Regions from separate parts of the Exiguobacterium sp. s127 genome, predicted to be linked through region 3. Evidence: predicted binding sites of a transcription regulator. Region 3 holds the regulator's gene; each other region holds the start of a gene.
What was found. Region 3 encodes LexA, which represses DNA repair genes until DNA is damaged. Its sites were predicted from a motif close to CGAACATATGTTCG; they were not measured.

Region 1 (4,712 bases), on a different contig from region 3:
GTCAAAAAGATTCGTGGTGAAAAAGGGACGGAAGTCGTCTTGACGATTCAACGCGGGGGACAAGACCCGATGAAAATCACGATTGAACGCGATACGATTCCGATTGAGACCGTTTATTCGGAAACAGAACAAGTGAACGGGAAAACGATTGGTGTACTCCAAGTGACTCAGTTCTCTGACCCGACTGCAGAAGAGTTCGAAAAGCAACTCGCTGCTCTCGAAGCGAAGAATATCGATGGACTCGTCATTGACGTCCGGGGAAACCCGGGCGGACTGTTGACGGCAGTTTCGAAAATGATTGCGCCATTCATTCCGAAAGATACACCGATTTTCCAGGTCGAAGACAATAAAGGCGACCGGACGCAGGAATTCGGGAAGGCGGACGCGAAGAAACCTTATAACATCGTCGTGTTGGAAGATAGCGGTTCCGCGTCAGCGTCAGAAATTTTAGCCGCCGGTCTGAAAGAAGGCGCCGGTGCAGAAGTCGTCGGTACAAAGTCATTCGGTAAAGGGATCGTCCAAAGTGCGTATGACTTAAAAGATGGCAGTGACCTGAAGCTGACAACGAACAAATGGTTGACGCCAGATGGGAACTGGATTCACAAAAAAGGAGTTAAACCGACCGTTGAAGTCAAACAACCCGCGTATTTCAATGTCACGAAAATATTGACGGATGACAAAGCGCTCAATGTCGGGGACTATGGAAAAACTGTCGAAAATGCACATCTCGTGCTCGAAGCGATCGGTTACGATCCGAAAGGGCAGGATGGGTATTATGGCGACACGATGAAACAAGCAGTCGAACAACTTCAAAAAGATGCCAAGCTCGAAGTCACGGGTAAGATTGACCCGGTGACGGCTTCCGAGATGGAGACACGTCTCTTGAAAAAGTTAGAAGACTCGAAAAATGATGTACAACGCATCAAGGCACTTGAAGTTGCTGCTGAATAAATCACGGAAAGAGGTCTGAATGGGCGTGGAATTATTCGATGGAATCGGTTGGACAGTGATTAGTCTTATCGCTAGTCCAATCCTGTGGTTAGCCATTCTAGTCAGTGTTGTAATCGGTATTCGTCGCGTCAGGCGAGAACGGAACTTGTTCCGCTCGAAATCACGCGATCAACGGACCGACATTTTTGAGACATTACTGCCCGGTCTGCTCGTCGGGATTGTCTTATCTGCAATCAGTTTGAGTTTACAGGTGACCGTCAGCCCGGTCTTCATTGTCGCCTTTACGGCGCTCGCTGCCGTGACATTAGTGATTGGCGTCGTCCGGTTTAACTTGCCGCTTTGGCCGCTCAGCGTTTTGGCACTTATCGGGTGGTTCGTGACGGATGAACGGATGGACGGGATTAAAGAGGTCGACGCGACGACGTTGCTGTTGCTTGCGAGCTTGACGCTGCTGGCAGAATTGGCGCTCGTCGCGTGGCGCGGTCAAAAGCAGTTGTCCCCATCACTCGTCTTATCGAAGCGGGGGCGTTTCATCGGTGGGTTGTCCGCGAACAAACTGTGGTTGATTCCGTTGCTCGTCATTGTTCCAGGCAGTAGTCTCGAGGAATGGTTTCCGCGGTTCGCTTTTCCGGAGTACGTCCCGCTCGTGCTCTTTTTCCCGCTCGGCTTCAGTTTTCTGTTCACAGGAAAATTGCCGGCTGAGTTGATGCGTCCATTGATTCGGAGTCGCGTCATCACATTGTTACTCGCGGTCTTGTTGACACTGGGTGCGTACGTGACGAACCGGGAAGAATGGTTATTCGGTCTACCGCTCCTGCTCGTCTTGCACATCATTTTGCATCAACGGGTCAAACGCTTGAACCGTTCAGCGACGCCGATTTTCCTCAATGGAAAACGGGGTGTCGTCATCCTGGGGACGTTCCCTGGATTACCGGCATCAGAAATGGGGCTCGTACCCGGAGAAGCCATCTATAAGGTCAACGGTGATTTTGTTGATTCCGAGACGAGCTTCTATGAAGCGATTCAAAAGCATAAACCATACTTACGTCTCGAAGTGATGAATCATAATGGAGATGTTCGGTTTGCGCAACGGGCTTTTTATGAACAAGATCATCATGAACTCGGCATCATGTTCGTCAGTGAGCCGGGGAATCGCCGGACGAAAATTCGAACGCTTCAATAATGAGCATCCTCTATCACGTGAGTGGTAGGGGATGTTGTTGTTTCTTGAGTGAACTTTATCTTTTTCAGAGATAATCCGTACCGGGACTTTTTCTTTTTTGGAAAAACGGGTAACTTCCTAGAAGGAGCACTTCATAATCGAATGTTTGTTCGTAAAGTGATACAATAAAGATAGATTTTTTACGGAATGAGGGGGAAGTTAGCGATGGATTTTGAGTTAGTGTCACCATTTGAACCAGGCGGCGATCAGCCGGCTGCCATTAAACAATTGGTCACCGGCGTCAAGAACGGCGAGCGGCATCAAACGTTGCTCGGAGCGACCGGAACCGGTAAGACGTTCACCGTCTCGAACGTCATCAAAGAGATTAAAAAGCCGACGTTAGTCCTGGCGCATAATAAAACACTGGCCGGGCAACTGTACTCGGAGTTCAAAGAATTTTTCCCGAACAACGCGGTCGAGTACTTCGTCAGCTTTTATGATTACTATCAACCGGAAGCGTATGTCCCGTCGACGGACACGTTCATCGAAAAAGACTCGTCCATCAACGATGAGATTGATAAACTCCGTCACTCGGCGACATCTTCCTTGTTTGAGCGAGATGACGTCTTGATCGTTGCGTCCGTCTCGTGTATCTACGGTCTCGGTAACCCGGAAGAATACAATAATCACGTGTTGTCGCTTCGTGTCGGCAACGAGATGGGGCGTAACGAGATGCTTCGTCGTTTGATTGACATTCAATATGAACGAAATGACATCGACTTCCAGCGCGGGCGGTTTCGTGTCCGTGGTGATGTCGTCGAGATTTTCCCGGCGTCACGAGACGAACAATGTGTCCGTGTCGAATTTTTTGGTGACGAAATCGAACGGATTCGCGACATGGATCCGTTGACAGGTGAAATCATCGCCGACCGTGAACATATCTCAATCTTCCCGGCGTCCCACTTCGTGACGGGGGACACACGTCTTCAAAAAGCAATCGCGAACATCGAAGTCGAACTTGAGACGCAACTCGCGAAGATGCGTGAAGACGGGATGTTACTTGAGGCACAACGTCTTGAGCAACGGACGAACTACGATCTCGAGATGATGCGTGAAATGGGTTACTGCTCAGGAATCGAAAACTACTCCCGTCATTTAAACCTGATGCCGGAAGGATCAACGCCGTATACGCTCATCGATTACTTCCCGAAAGACTTCTTGCTCGTCGCCGATGAGTCGCACGTCACGTTACCGCAAATCCGCGGGATGTATAACGGTGACCAGGCGCGGAAACAAGTCCTCGTCGAGCATGGTTTCCGTTTGCCGTCAGCGAAAGATAACCGGCCGCTTCGTTTTGAAGAGTTTGAAGAGAAGGTCAGTCAAGCAATTTATATCTCAGCGACGCCGGGACCTTATGAGCTCGAGCACTCAAAAGAGATGGTCGAACAAATTATTCGTCCGACGGGACTCGTCGATCCGACAATCGAGATTCATCCGATCACGGGTCAAATCGATTACTTGATGGACAACATCCGGGACCGCGTTGCGAAAAATGAACGGGTTCTCGTGACGACATTGACGAAAAAAATGTCGGAAGACTTGACCGATTATTTAAAAGAGAACGGTGTCAAGGTCAACTACATGCACTCGGAAATCAAGACGCTCGAACGGATTGAAATCATTCGCGATCTGCGGCTTGGTAAGTATGACGTACTCGTCGGGATCAATCTGCTTCGTGAAGGACTCGATATTCCGGAAGTGTCGCTCGTGACGATTCTCGATGCGGATAAAGAAGGTTTCTTACGGTCCGAGCGATCATTGATTCAGACGATCGGACGGGCGGCCCGGAACTCGGAAGGGCACGTCGTCCTGTTTGCAGACAAGATTACGGATTCGATGCAACGGGCAATGGATGAGACGGAACGTCGGCGCAACATTCAGCTCGCGTTCAATAAAGAACACGGCATTACGCCGAAAACGATTCAAAAAGACGTTCGCGGTGTCATCAGTACGACGATTGAAAGTGATGATACGGTCGAAAAACTGGAGAAATTCAATAAACTGAAAAAACCGGAGCGCGAAACGCTACTCGAACAGTTGGATCAAGAGATGCGACAAGCAGCGAAAGACATGCAATTCGAGCGCGCAGCAGAGCTTCGAGATCTTATATTAGAATTGAAAGCAGGTGCCTAAGTTGGGAGACAAGAAAAACAAGATTATCATCAAAGGCGCTCGCGTCAATAACCTCCAAAACATCGATGTCGAAATCCCGCGCGATCAGCTCGTCGTCTTGACGGGCTTATCGGGATCCGGTAAGTCATCACTCGCGTTCGATACGATTTATGCGGAAGGGCAACGACGTTATGTCGAAAGCCTCTCCGCTTATGCACGCCAGTTTTTAGGGCAGATGGATAAACCGGACGTCGATGCGATTGAGGGACTTAGTCCGGCAATTTCAATCGATCAAAAAACGACGAGTAAAAACCCCCGCTCGACTGTCGGGACGGTGACGGAGATTTATGATTACCTCCGTCTGCTGTATGCGCGAATCGGCAAACCGATTTGTCCGAACCACGGGATTGAGATCTCGAGTCAAACG
Region 2 (4,712 bases), on a different contig from region 3:
GGACTGGGTGTTACGTCATGCTTCGCGGACGTTGCTGAAACAAGGACACCCTGACGTCCTAAAGGCATTTGGTCTCGTGACACGCGGCACGGTCACGGTCGATGATTTGACGGTGACACCGTCGCTGCCGATCGGGGGCGAGCTGTCATTTACGTTTAGCCTCGCGACGACGGAACCGCAAGTCCTGCGGATTGAATATGCGATTGACTATTTCAAAAAGCGGAAAACGAGTCGGAAGGTCTTCCGAATCAGTGAACGGCTCGTCCGTGAGCGGGAGACATTCACGAAGAGGCAATCGTTTCGTAACTTGACGACACGTGTCCACTATCCGGGGACGCATCGTGTGACCATCTTGATTAATGGGCAAGCTTACGCAACGGCAACGTTTGACGTGACAGGGGAGGAATGAAGATGAACGGACGCCATCCTGACTTTACGACGTCCCGCTTACACATCGAAGCGGTGGATACGACAGACGGCTGTGTTTGGACATTGGAGCTGCGGGACGAGCACCAACAGGTTGCGACGATGCAGTTAGCCGGTCAGCAACTCAGCTATGACGCAATCGATCCGTCTGACGCCGCCGGCTACGTTGAAGAAGCCTTGAGGGTCATCACGGCGTATCTGGCACGGACATTATTGTTACCGTCCGTGACGGGCAGAGGCGGGGAAGCCGTCGTTTGGGAGAAGAGTGGATTTGAGAGAACGGATGACGGATTTTCGTTAGCCTTGACGCACTAAACGAAAAAGAGGACAATCCGCGTCGCAGACTGCGAACGGCTTGTCCTCTTTTTTTAAGGTTCCGAGATGCCGTTCGCGAGCAGCAGGAGATAAACCCAAATCACGAGCGGGAGCAACAGCATCAGAGTGGCAAGCAGGCTGAAGGTCTTGATGACAGTGTTTTTCAACCGGAGCGCAATCAGGAGTGACATCACATAGCCGACGCCGACGAGCGAATACAGACTGATCGGGACCCAAAGGCTCATATTCGGGAACGTCCGTCCGTTCAGCCCGAAGAACAGCAGGATGCTGACAATCAAGAGGATGAAAGTCAGGATCAGAGAGTGGTATTCGTTCCGGTGCGACTTCAAGCGGCATTCCCCTTTCATGACGTTACCTGACGGGTGTGTAAGACCAGCCGAAGCGGGCACAGATTGCTTCGGCACTTGCAGCGGCAGAGCGTCCTTCCGTATCCAGGCGGAAGTAGTTCGGGTACGGCAGTTCTCCTGGCAGGGAGGACGTCCGGTAGCCGTCTGCCGTCTCGAGCAAGTCGTTTTCGGAAGCGGCGAGATCCCGTTTCGTAAACTTATGGGTGAGGCGGTTTTCCGTCGTATTCCGCGTGAGACGAGTCGCGACGGATGCTTCGAGTTCGACGATATAGACGTCGGAACCCGCCTCTTCAAACAACGCGACCGTCTCCTCGATGAATTCGATTCCCCCGCCCTCGACCCCGAACAGGCAGAGGAACGTGAAGAGGACACCTTCGAGATCACTGACCGCCATCTCCTTGAACATCTCCCGGCGGATCAAGTCCTTCAGCCTGTGATGGGCGGGCTTTGTAAAGTCGAAATAGGGCAACAGCAAATCGATTGTCTGGTGGTTATGAAACAACTTCATCCCGGTCAACCGTTCGAGTTCCTGACCGATCGTCATTTTTCCGACCGCCTGCGGACCGAGCAATAAAACGAATTTCATCAAAAGACCCCGTTTCCTTTTTTTGTTAGATTACCATACCGGTTCAGCATGTTGGAGTTAGAACGTTTGTTCGTAAAATGATATAATGGAGATAACAACGGATGGCGTGTCACAACGAATGGAGGGTGTTCGGGCAGATGGAACATTGGAAGATGGTACAAGGATATGAAGGGAGTTATCAAGTGTCGACGTCGGGAAATGTCCGTTCGCTCGACCGGATTGTCGAGACAAGCCGTGGCGTCAAACAGCGGCGCACGGGTGTCGTCCTGCGTCCGCGAATCAATCAGGACGGCTATCGGAAAGTGACGCTGTATCAGCAGGGGCGTGGTGAACGGTTTTACGTCGGTGAACTCGTCGCCCGGGCGTTTCTTGACCCGACTGCCTGCCAGGAACGTCTCGTGCGGGCGGACGGTGACCGCTTGAATGACCAGATTGATAATCTGTCCGTCAAGCCTTCGCCAAGCCAAGCCTATGCTTCCTTACTCGCTGAATTCGATCTGCTGTTGACGGACCATGTCGAATTGTCGGCGTGGCAGATTCGGGAGATCCGGCGGCGCTACCGGACGGGCGAAGCGTCGATTCGAAAGCTTGCGCTCGTGTACGGGGTGACTGAAAACCGGGTCCGCAATATCATCGATAAGAAAGAGGCGCGGTATGTCATGTAGGCAGAAGGAAAGGGCAGTCCGAAGAAAATCGGTCTGCCCTTTTGGTTGAAAAAAAGTAAGGTGTCGTTAGCCGGCAAGTGGTAAGTACGGCGTGATTTGGCTCACCGTCAGTTGGAGGAGCTGTTGCGTTTCCTCTTTCGGTTCAGACGTGACGTAGATGATTAACGCAGCGGCGACGATTAAAAAGATGACGATGACGAGCCCGATGAAGAAAGGCATTTTACTTTTTCGTTTTTCTTCGTTCATGTCCACAGGTAGTTCCCCCTTTTACGAATTAACAGATGCATCTGTCATAATGATTCCCCTTTAAGAAAATGGAAAACCTGCAAAACGGCTAGAAAAAGGGTGCCGGTAAGACGATAAAGAAGATATAGACAGAAAAAGCTATTTTTTGAAGGGATGTCGATCGTCGTGTTGAGTCAATTCAACCAGTTTCTATTAAACTTTTCCCTTTTGATTACGTCCCTGCTGTTCGCTTTCTTACCGATGCGCAACATCAAACGCATTTCACCGCACTCCTCAATCCGGATCCGGCTTGCCGTCGGATTGATTGCAAGCGTGATCGGTGCACTGCTCGTCTTAAACAGTATCTCCTACGACGGGGCAAAGATTGACTTACGACTCGTCGCGCTCGTCACGGCGTATTATTACGGCGGCTGGATCAGTGGCGCATTGACGACGGTCGCCGTCATCGGGGCCCGCTTTCTCGTCACGCCACCCGGTGTCTACCAAGGTTTGATTCTCGCGACGCTGATTTGTCTTGCTTTACTCGTCACGGCAAGTATTTACCGTCGCTTTGCTGCCCAGACGTTCAAAGACTACCTTGTCCTACTGAGCATCGGAATCGGCTACAGCTTACCGGCCCTGTACTTGTTGACGGATACGTTCATTCGGTTTTTCGAGATGTCATTCGTCTACATCATCTTCAATCTTCTCGGAGGGTACGTGACGTTTCGTTTCCTGCAGGAGTTACGGAAACATTTCCAGTTCGTCCAAGCCCAGCAGGAGCTTGCCTTGACGGACAGTCTGACGAATCTCGCCAATCGGCGGAAACTCGATGAGACATTGGCCGACTATGACAAACACGGGTATGCCTTCTCGGTCCTGATTGTCGATATCGACTTCTTCAAGTCGGTCAATGACGAATACGGACATGATGGCGGGGATGTCGTCTTACGGCAACTCAGTCATCTGTTGACGACGTTTTGTCCGGAAACGGGACTCGTCACCCGGTATGGCGGCGAGGAATTCGTCGTCGTCCTGCCGGATATCTCGCACCGTGAAGCGGAGCGACTCGGGGAACGGATCCGGACGGCGTGCGCCGATCAACACTTCATCTTCAAACCGTATCCGGCTTTCCATGTCACGCTTTCGATGGGTGTCGCATCGTCCGATCAAGCCAAGACGGCGTTCGAAGTCGTCCAAAAAGCCGATCAGGCGCTGTATCAGGCAAAACAGACGGGGCGCAACAAAGTCGTCGGTTATGATGTGACACATAATTAAAAAAAGGCAGCTCCGCGGAGCCTGCCTTTTTCGTGTTGTCATTCACCGACCATGCCGTCGTGATCGTTGTCCCGCATGTACGGATAGAGCCAGTGGTCACTCCGGATCGGCATGCTGAAACCGGCATCCTTCGCTTCCTGGATCGTGACTTGTCCGTTTCCGTTCGCATCGACGCTTGAGACGTCACCGCCCGTTTCCGGCGTCGTGCTTGGTGTCGAAGCGGCAGGCGTTTTCGCCTTCGGTTCAGCTTTTGGTGTTGCTTTTGGCGCTGCCTTTGGTTCAGCCTTCGGTTTACTTTCCGGACTCTCGGTCAGACCGAGCGACGCGTTGACACCATCCGGGTTGACGTTATCGAACTTGTCGACGATGACGTTGCCTTTGATTGTGTACGTGTACTGATAACTCGAAGGAATTTGCGTTTTCGTCGTTTCATAGCGGATGATCGCTTCGAAATTCGTCGCACCACCGGCTTTACGGATATTATCTTCCATGTACGCTTGATCGCCGTGGCGATTGAGCGTACTGTCCTGCGGCGTGATGTTGTAGGCGTTCGAGACACCGCCAAGCGAATCGGCGATGACATGTCCTTCATCAAGATCACGGTGTTCGACACCCGGGACCTTCGCTTCATCATGATAGTAGCGACCGGCTGACGTCACGTCTTCCGTTTTATCATTTTGTAAGGTGATCTTTTTGGCGATGACTTTGACGAGTTGTCCATGCTTGTTCGTAAATGCCCAGTACTCGCGGTCCCCGAACCCGATATCGACGACGACGTTCGCCTGACGCGAGCCGGACTGGTCGCCGCCATCGACTTGAATCTGTTTGTATCCGGTGAACGGATCATTG
Region 3 (4,712 bases):
ATAACATAATATCCCTCTTTCTCTTTGACTCAACGCGGAGCACTTTAATAGTAACCTTACTGTAAAAGACCCGAAAAAAAAAAGCAAGTTTGTCGCGTCAAGATGACACAACACCTGCTTTCATTCATAAGACTGGACAACTTCTTTATATTCAAGATAACGCCGGTTGACCGTCGCTTTCGAAATATCATGCCCCATGCCGCGTAAGGTCGTCGCGATGTCAGCAAACGTCAAACCAAGTTCACGTAATCGAACGATTTCTTCAATCGGGACTTCCTTTCGACTGCGGCCGGCATTCTCGCCTTGGCGATTGAGATTTTGTTCGGGTCTAAAACCATTATCGACAGCCCGTCTCATGCCGCGTGCAATTTTTGCATTGTGGAGCTTACGCTGGTATTCCTCAACGAGTGAAACGATTTCGAGGACCATTGCTTCCGCATCCGCCAGTTGGTATTCACCGTCTGACTCCATCGTCATCAACTGGACATCATGTTTTTTGAGCGTATGCAAAATCGCGATTTTGGCGTTTCCTCTTCCGATTCGTGTATCGTCCGTCACGAGCACCGCTTCCACCAGATGACGCGTTACATAATCAAGAACGGTCAACATCCCTTCTCGCTCTACATCATAGCCACTTTCTTTTTCGACGATGATATCTATGATTTCAAATCCTTTTGTTAAAGCGAGTCCCGACAGTTCTGCTCTTTGCCGCTCCAGTGAGCTCTCTTGTGCTTCTTTTTCCGTCGAGACGCGACAGTAGATTACTACTTTCATCGTACCTCACACCCCTGTTCGTTCATTCAACAACTTTTATATTCTGTCATTGTTGTGCGATTGGTACAACGATTTTGTCTTTCGAAATGACATGTTTTGTTTCGAGTTCATTGTTCTTGATCAGCCAGTCGATGTATTCTTGATTCGTCATCGAACCATCATTGTAGACTTCAGCAACTTGTTCGACCGTTACGTTCTCATCGACCGTGACTGACGCCGTAAGTAATCGGTGGACCTTTTCATCCGGTCGTGGTGTTAAAAGAAAAAGAATGAAAGCAAAACTGAGCGTATAAAACAGAATTGAAAAGGCATGAGTACGAATAGAATGAATCATCATGAATCCCTCCAAATAGGTTATTAGAATAAATGTTCTCGGAACAATTGTTCGCATAATCTATAATAAACACAGAACCAGTGTTCGGTCAATACAAAAACATCGAACAATTGTTTGTGCGCTCATTTGTTCTATGTTATAGTAATTCTAGAAACATATATTCCTAAATCCTAAAAAAACCAATCCGGAAAGAGGTGGCAATTCGTATGCGGAAAATGTCTAAACGTCAACAAGAAATCCTTGACTACATCATCGCTGAAGTGAAGTTAAAGGGCTATCCACCTTCAGTTCGCGAAATTGGTGAAGCTGTTGGTCTTGCTTCAAGCTCAACGGTACACGGTCATTTGGATCGTCTAGAAAAACGTGGACTGATTCGCCGTGACCCGACGAAACCACGCGCGATTGAAATATTGCTTGATAAACCTGAAGAAATCAACGAAGCGATCGTCCATGTCCCCGTTATCGGCAAGGTAACTGCCGGACTTCCGATCACTGCGATTGAAAACATAGAAGAGCATTTCCCACTCCCTGCACATTATGTAGGAAATGAAACCGTCTTTATGTTGACGATTGATGGCGAATCGATGATTAATGCAGGTATTCTTGATGGCGATCGTGTTATCGTGCGTCAACAAAACACAGCAGAAAACGGGGAGATTGTCGTTGCGATGACCGAAGATAGTGAAGCGACAGTCAAACGGTTCTTCTTAGAAGATCAACAGGTACGTCTTCAACCAGAAAATGACTCGATGGACCCGATGTATTTCGATAACGTGTCGATTCTTGGCAAGGTCATCGGCGTTTACCGGACGATTCACTAAGAGAGGGACCAGCTAAGCTGGTCTTTTTTCATGCCTTCTGGAAATGTACATGATACGGTCAACTCCGTTGCCCTAACGGGATATGTTGTTTATTCGGTCGCAACGAACCAAACGGATTGGCTCCCGACCGCTGTCGGAATCGCCGTCGGGACCTTATGGCTTTCGCCCGACTTAGACTTAAAATCGGAACCTTACTATCGTTTTGGCCCTTTGCGTGTCCTTTGGATGCCATACGTTAAAATTATGCCGCACCGCTCCATCTGGTCGCATGGCTTAATCATCGGAGATGTCATCCGCCTACTCTACAGTGCCGCTTTATTGATTCCGCTACTCTTTTTAGCCTTCTATAGTGAAATCATCCAAGCAAGCACGGTCGACTCATTGATTGACGTCATGCCTGCTTTTATTATCGGTGTGATGACCGCAAGTACGATTCATATCATCCTTGATCATACGAGTAGTTGGTTCCGCCCTAAAAAGAAACGAAAAAAACGTCGATCCTGACTTTTTCCATTCAATCATGGAAAAAGTCTTTTTATTATCCAATTCTAATTTTTTTAAACCTAAATATTGAAAATTTCGATTCCTATATTTCAATTATTTGTATTGAAAACGTTATCAATTCGGGTTAGGTTTAAATAGAAAGGCATTATTCGCTTTAATCCAAAGGGAGGGTTTTTGCATGAGTAATTTTATTAGTGAGATGATGGGAACATTGATTCTCGTCCTACTCGGGGATGGCGTCGTCGCCGGTGTCGTTCTGAAGAAAACCAAGTCTGAAAATGGTGGCTGGATTGTCATCACGCTCGCTTGGGGTCTCGCCGTTATGACCGGTGTTTACGTCGCGGCATCCAGTGGTGCCCACTTGAACCCAGCGGTTACTTTGTCGCTCGCGCTCAATTCTGACTTACCGTGGGCAGATGTACCTATCTATATCGCTGCTCAACTTGTCGGAGCATTCCTTGGCGCAGTACTCGTTTGGCTTCATTACATGAAACATTTTGAAGCGACAGAAGATCAAGCCGCAAAACTCGGTGTCTTCGCGACAGGTCCAGCAATCCGTCATACGGGATCAAACTTAGTATCTGAGATCATCGGGACATTCGTTCTCGTCTTTGGTATCTTGGCGCTTGGAGCGAATACGTTTGCAGACGGACTCAATCCATTGATCGTCGGTCTCCTCGTAGTCGTCATCGGTCTTTCGCTCGGTGGTACGACGGGTTATGCAATCAACCCTGCCCGTGACCTTGGTCCACGTATCGCCCACGCGATCTTACCGATTCCGGGTAAGGGATCATCAGACTGGGGTTACTCATGGATTCCGATTGTCGGACCAATCATCGGAGGCGCAATCGCCGTCTTCATCTATCAACTGCTATTTTGATTGAGCATTAGGTATCTTAACTATTCAAGGGGGACTCACAGATGGAAAACAAGTATATTTTAGCACTCGACCAAGGAACGACAAGCTCACGCGCCATCATTTTCGATCATGATGGTCAAATCGTCAACTCTGCTCAACGTGAATTCAAACAATACTTCCCACAACCAGGCTGGGTCGAGCATGATGCAAATGAAATCTGGGGTTCGATTTTAGCAGTCATGGCGGATGCACTCGGAACGGCTGACATCAAACCGAGTCAAATCGCGAGCATCGGAATCACGAACCAACGTGAAACGACAGTCGTCTGGAACAAGGAAACGGGAAAACCAGTTTATCATGCCCTTGTCTGGCAATCGCGTCAAACGGCCGACATTTGTGATGAGCTAAAAGAACAAGGACTCAATCAAAAATTCCGCGATAAAACTGGCTTACTCATCGATGCCTACTTCTCAGGAACAAAAGTCAAATGGATTCTAGATAACGTCGATGGTGCACGTGAGCAAGCAGAGAACGGGGAACTGCTCTTCGGTACAATCGATACGTGGCTCGTCTGGAAGCTCTCAGGTGGAAAAACACATATCACAGACTACACGAATGCCTCACGGACACTCATGTACAACATTTACGAACAACAATGGGATGACGAGTTACTTGAAATCCTGACAGTCCCTAAATCGATGTTGCCAGAAGTCCGTCAATCAAGTGAAGTCTACGACAACACAGTCCCGTATCACTTCTTCGGCTTCGAAGTTCCAATCGCCGGCATCGCCGGTGACCAACAAGCTGCCTTGTTCGGTCAAACGTGCTTTGAACCGGGCGAAGGGAAAAACACATACGGTACAGGTTGCTTCATGTTGATGAATACGGGCGAAAAAGCCGTTTCTTCAGACCACGGACTCTTGACGACGATCGCTTGGGGCGTCGACGGCAAAGTGGAATACGCACTCGAAGGTTCCATCTTCGTTGCCGGTTCTGCAATCCAGTGGTTGCGTGACGGTCTCCGAATGTTGAAAAATGCAAAAGACTCAGAAGGTTACGCTTTGAAAGTCGATTCAACAGACGGCGTCTACGTCGTTCCTGCTTTCGTTGGTCTTGGTGCACCGTACTGGGATAGCGACGTTCGCGGTGCCATCTTCGGATTGACACGCGGGACGGAAAAAGAGCACTTTGTCCGCGCAACACTCGAGTCACTCGCTTACCAAACTCGCGACGTCTTGACAGCGATGCAGCAAGATTCCGGCATCGAACTGAAAACGTTACGCGTCGACGGTGGTGCCGTTGCCAACGACTTCTTGATGCAATTCCAATCGGATATTCTCGGTGTTCCAGTTGACCGCCCGGAAATCAATGAGACGACGGCACTCGGTGCAGCCTACCTCGCTGGACTCGCTGTCGGCTA

Region 1: a site for LexA is predicted at 2,273-2,286, ahead of uvrB (excinuclease ABC subunit UvrB). Genes of this name have one in related genera too.
Region 2: a site for LexA is predicted at 1,755-1,768, ahead of KNP98_RS10045 (NUMOD4 domain-containing protein). Genes of this name have one in related genera too.

The regions. Positions count from the first base shown of each region.
Region 1 covers NZ_JACSMO010000001.1:230,280-234,991, forward strand. The annotation lists gene KNP98_RS01075 (S41 family peptidase) at 1-951, shown strand, start outside; gene KNP98_RS01080 (PDZ domain-containing protein) at 971-2,134, shown strand; gene uvrB (excinuclease ABC subunit UvrB) at 2,339-4,306, shown strand; gene uvrA (excinuclease ABC subunit UvrA) at 4,308-4,712, shown strand, end outside.
Region 2 covers NZ_JACSMO010000006.1:154,088-158,799, reverse strand. The annotation lists gene KNP98_RS10065 (DNA alkylation repair protein) at 1-409, shown strand, start outside; gene KNP98_RS10060 (hypothetical protein) at 412-741, shown strand; gene KNP98_RS10055 (hypothetical protein) at 795-1,091, opposite strand; gene KNP98_RS10050 (DEAD/DEAH box helicase family protein) at 1,114-1,695, opposite strand; gene KNP98_RS10045 (NUMOD4 domain-containing protein) at 1,833-2,360, shown strand; gene KNP98_RS10040 (hypothetical protein) at 2,427-2,606, opposite strand; gene KNP98_RS10035 (GGDEF domain-containing protein) at 2,772-3,863, shown strand; gene KNP98_RS10030 (DNA/RNA non-specific endonuclease) at 3,902-4,712, opposite strand, start outside.
Region 3 covers NZ_JACSMO010000005.1:41,685-46,396, reverse strand. The annotation lists gene KNP98_RS08155 (DUF896 domain-containing protein) at 1-7, opposite strand, end outside; gene KNP98_RS08150 (YneB family resolvase-like protein) at 121-774, opposite strand; gene yneA (cell division suppressor protein YneA) at 821-1,108, opposite strand; gene lexA (transcriptional repressor LexA) at 1,315-1,929, shown strand; gene KNP98_RS08135 (metal-binding protein) at 1,960-2,433, shown strand; gene KNP98_RS08130 (MIP/aquaporin family protein) at 2,612-3,313, shown strand; gene glpK (glycerol kinase GlpK) at 3,355-4,712, shown strand, end outside.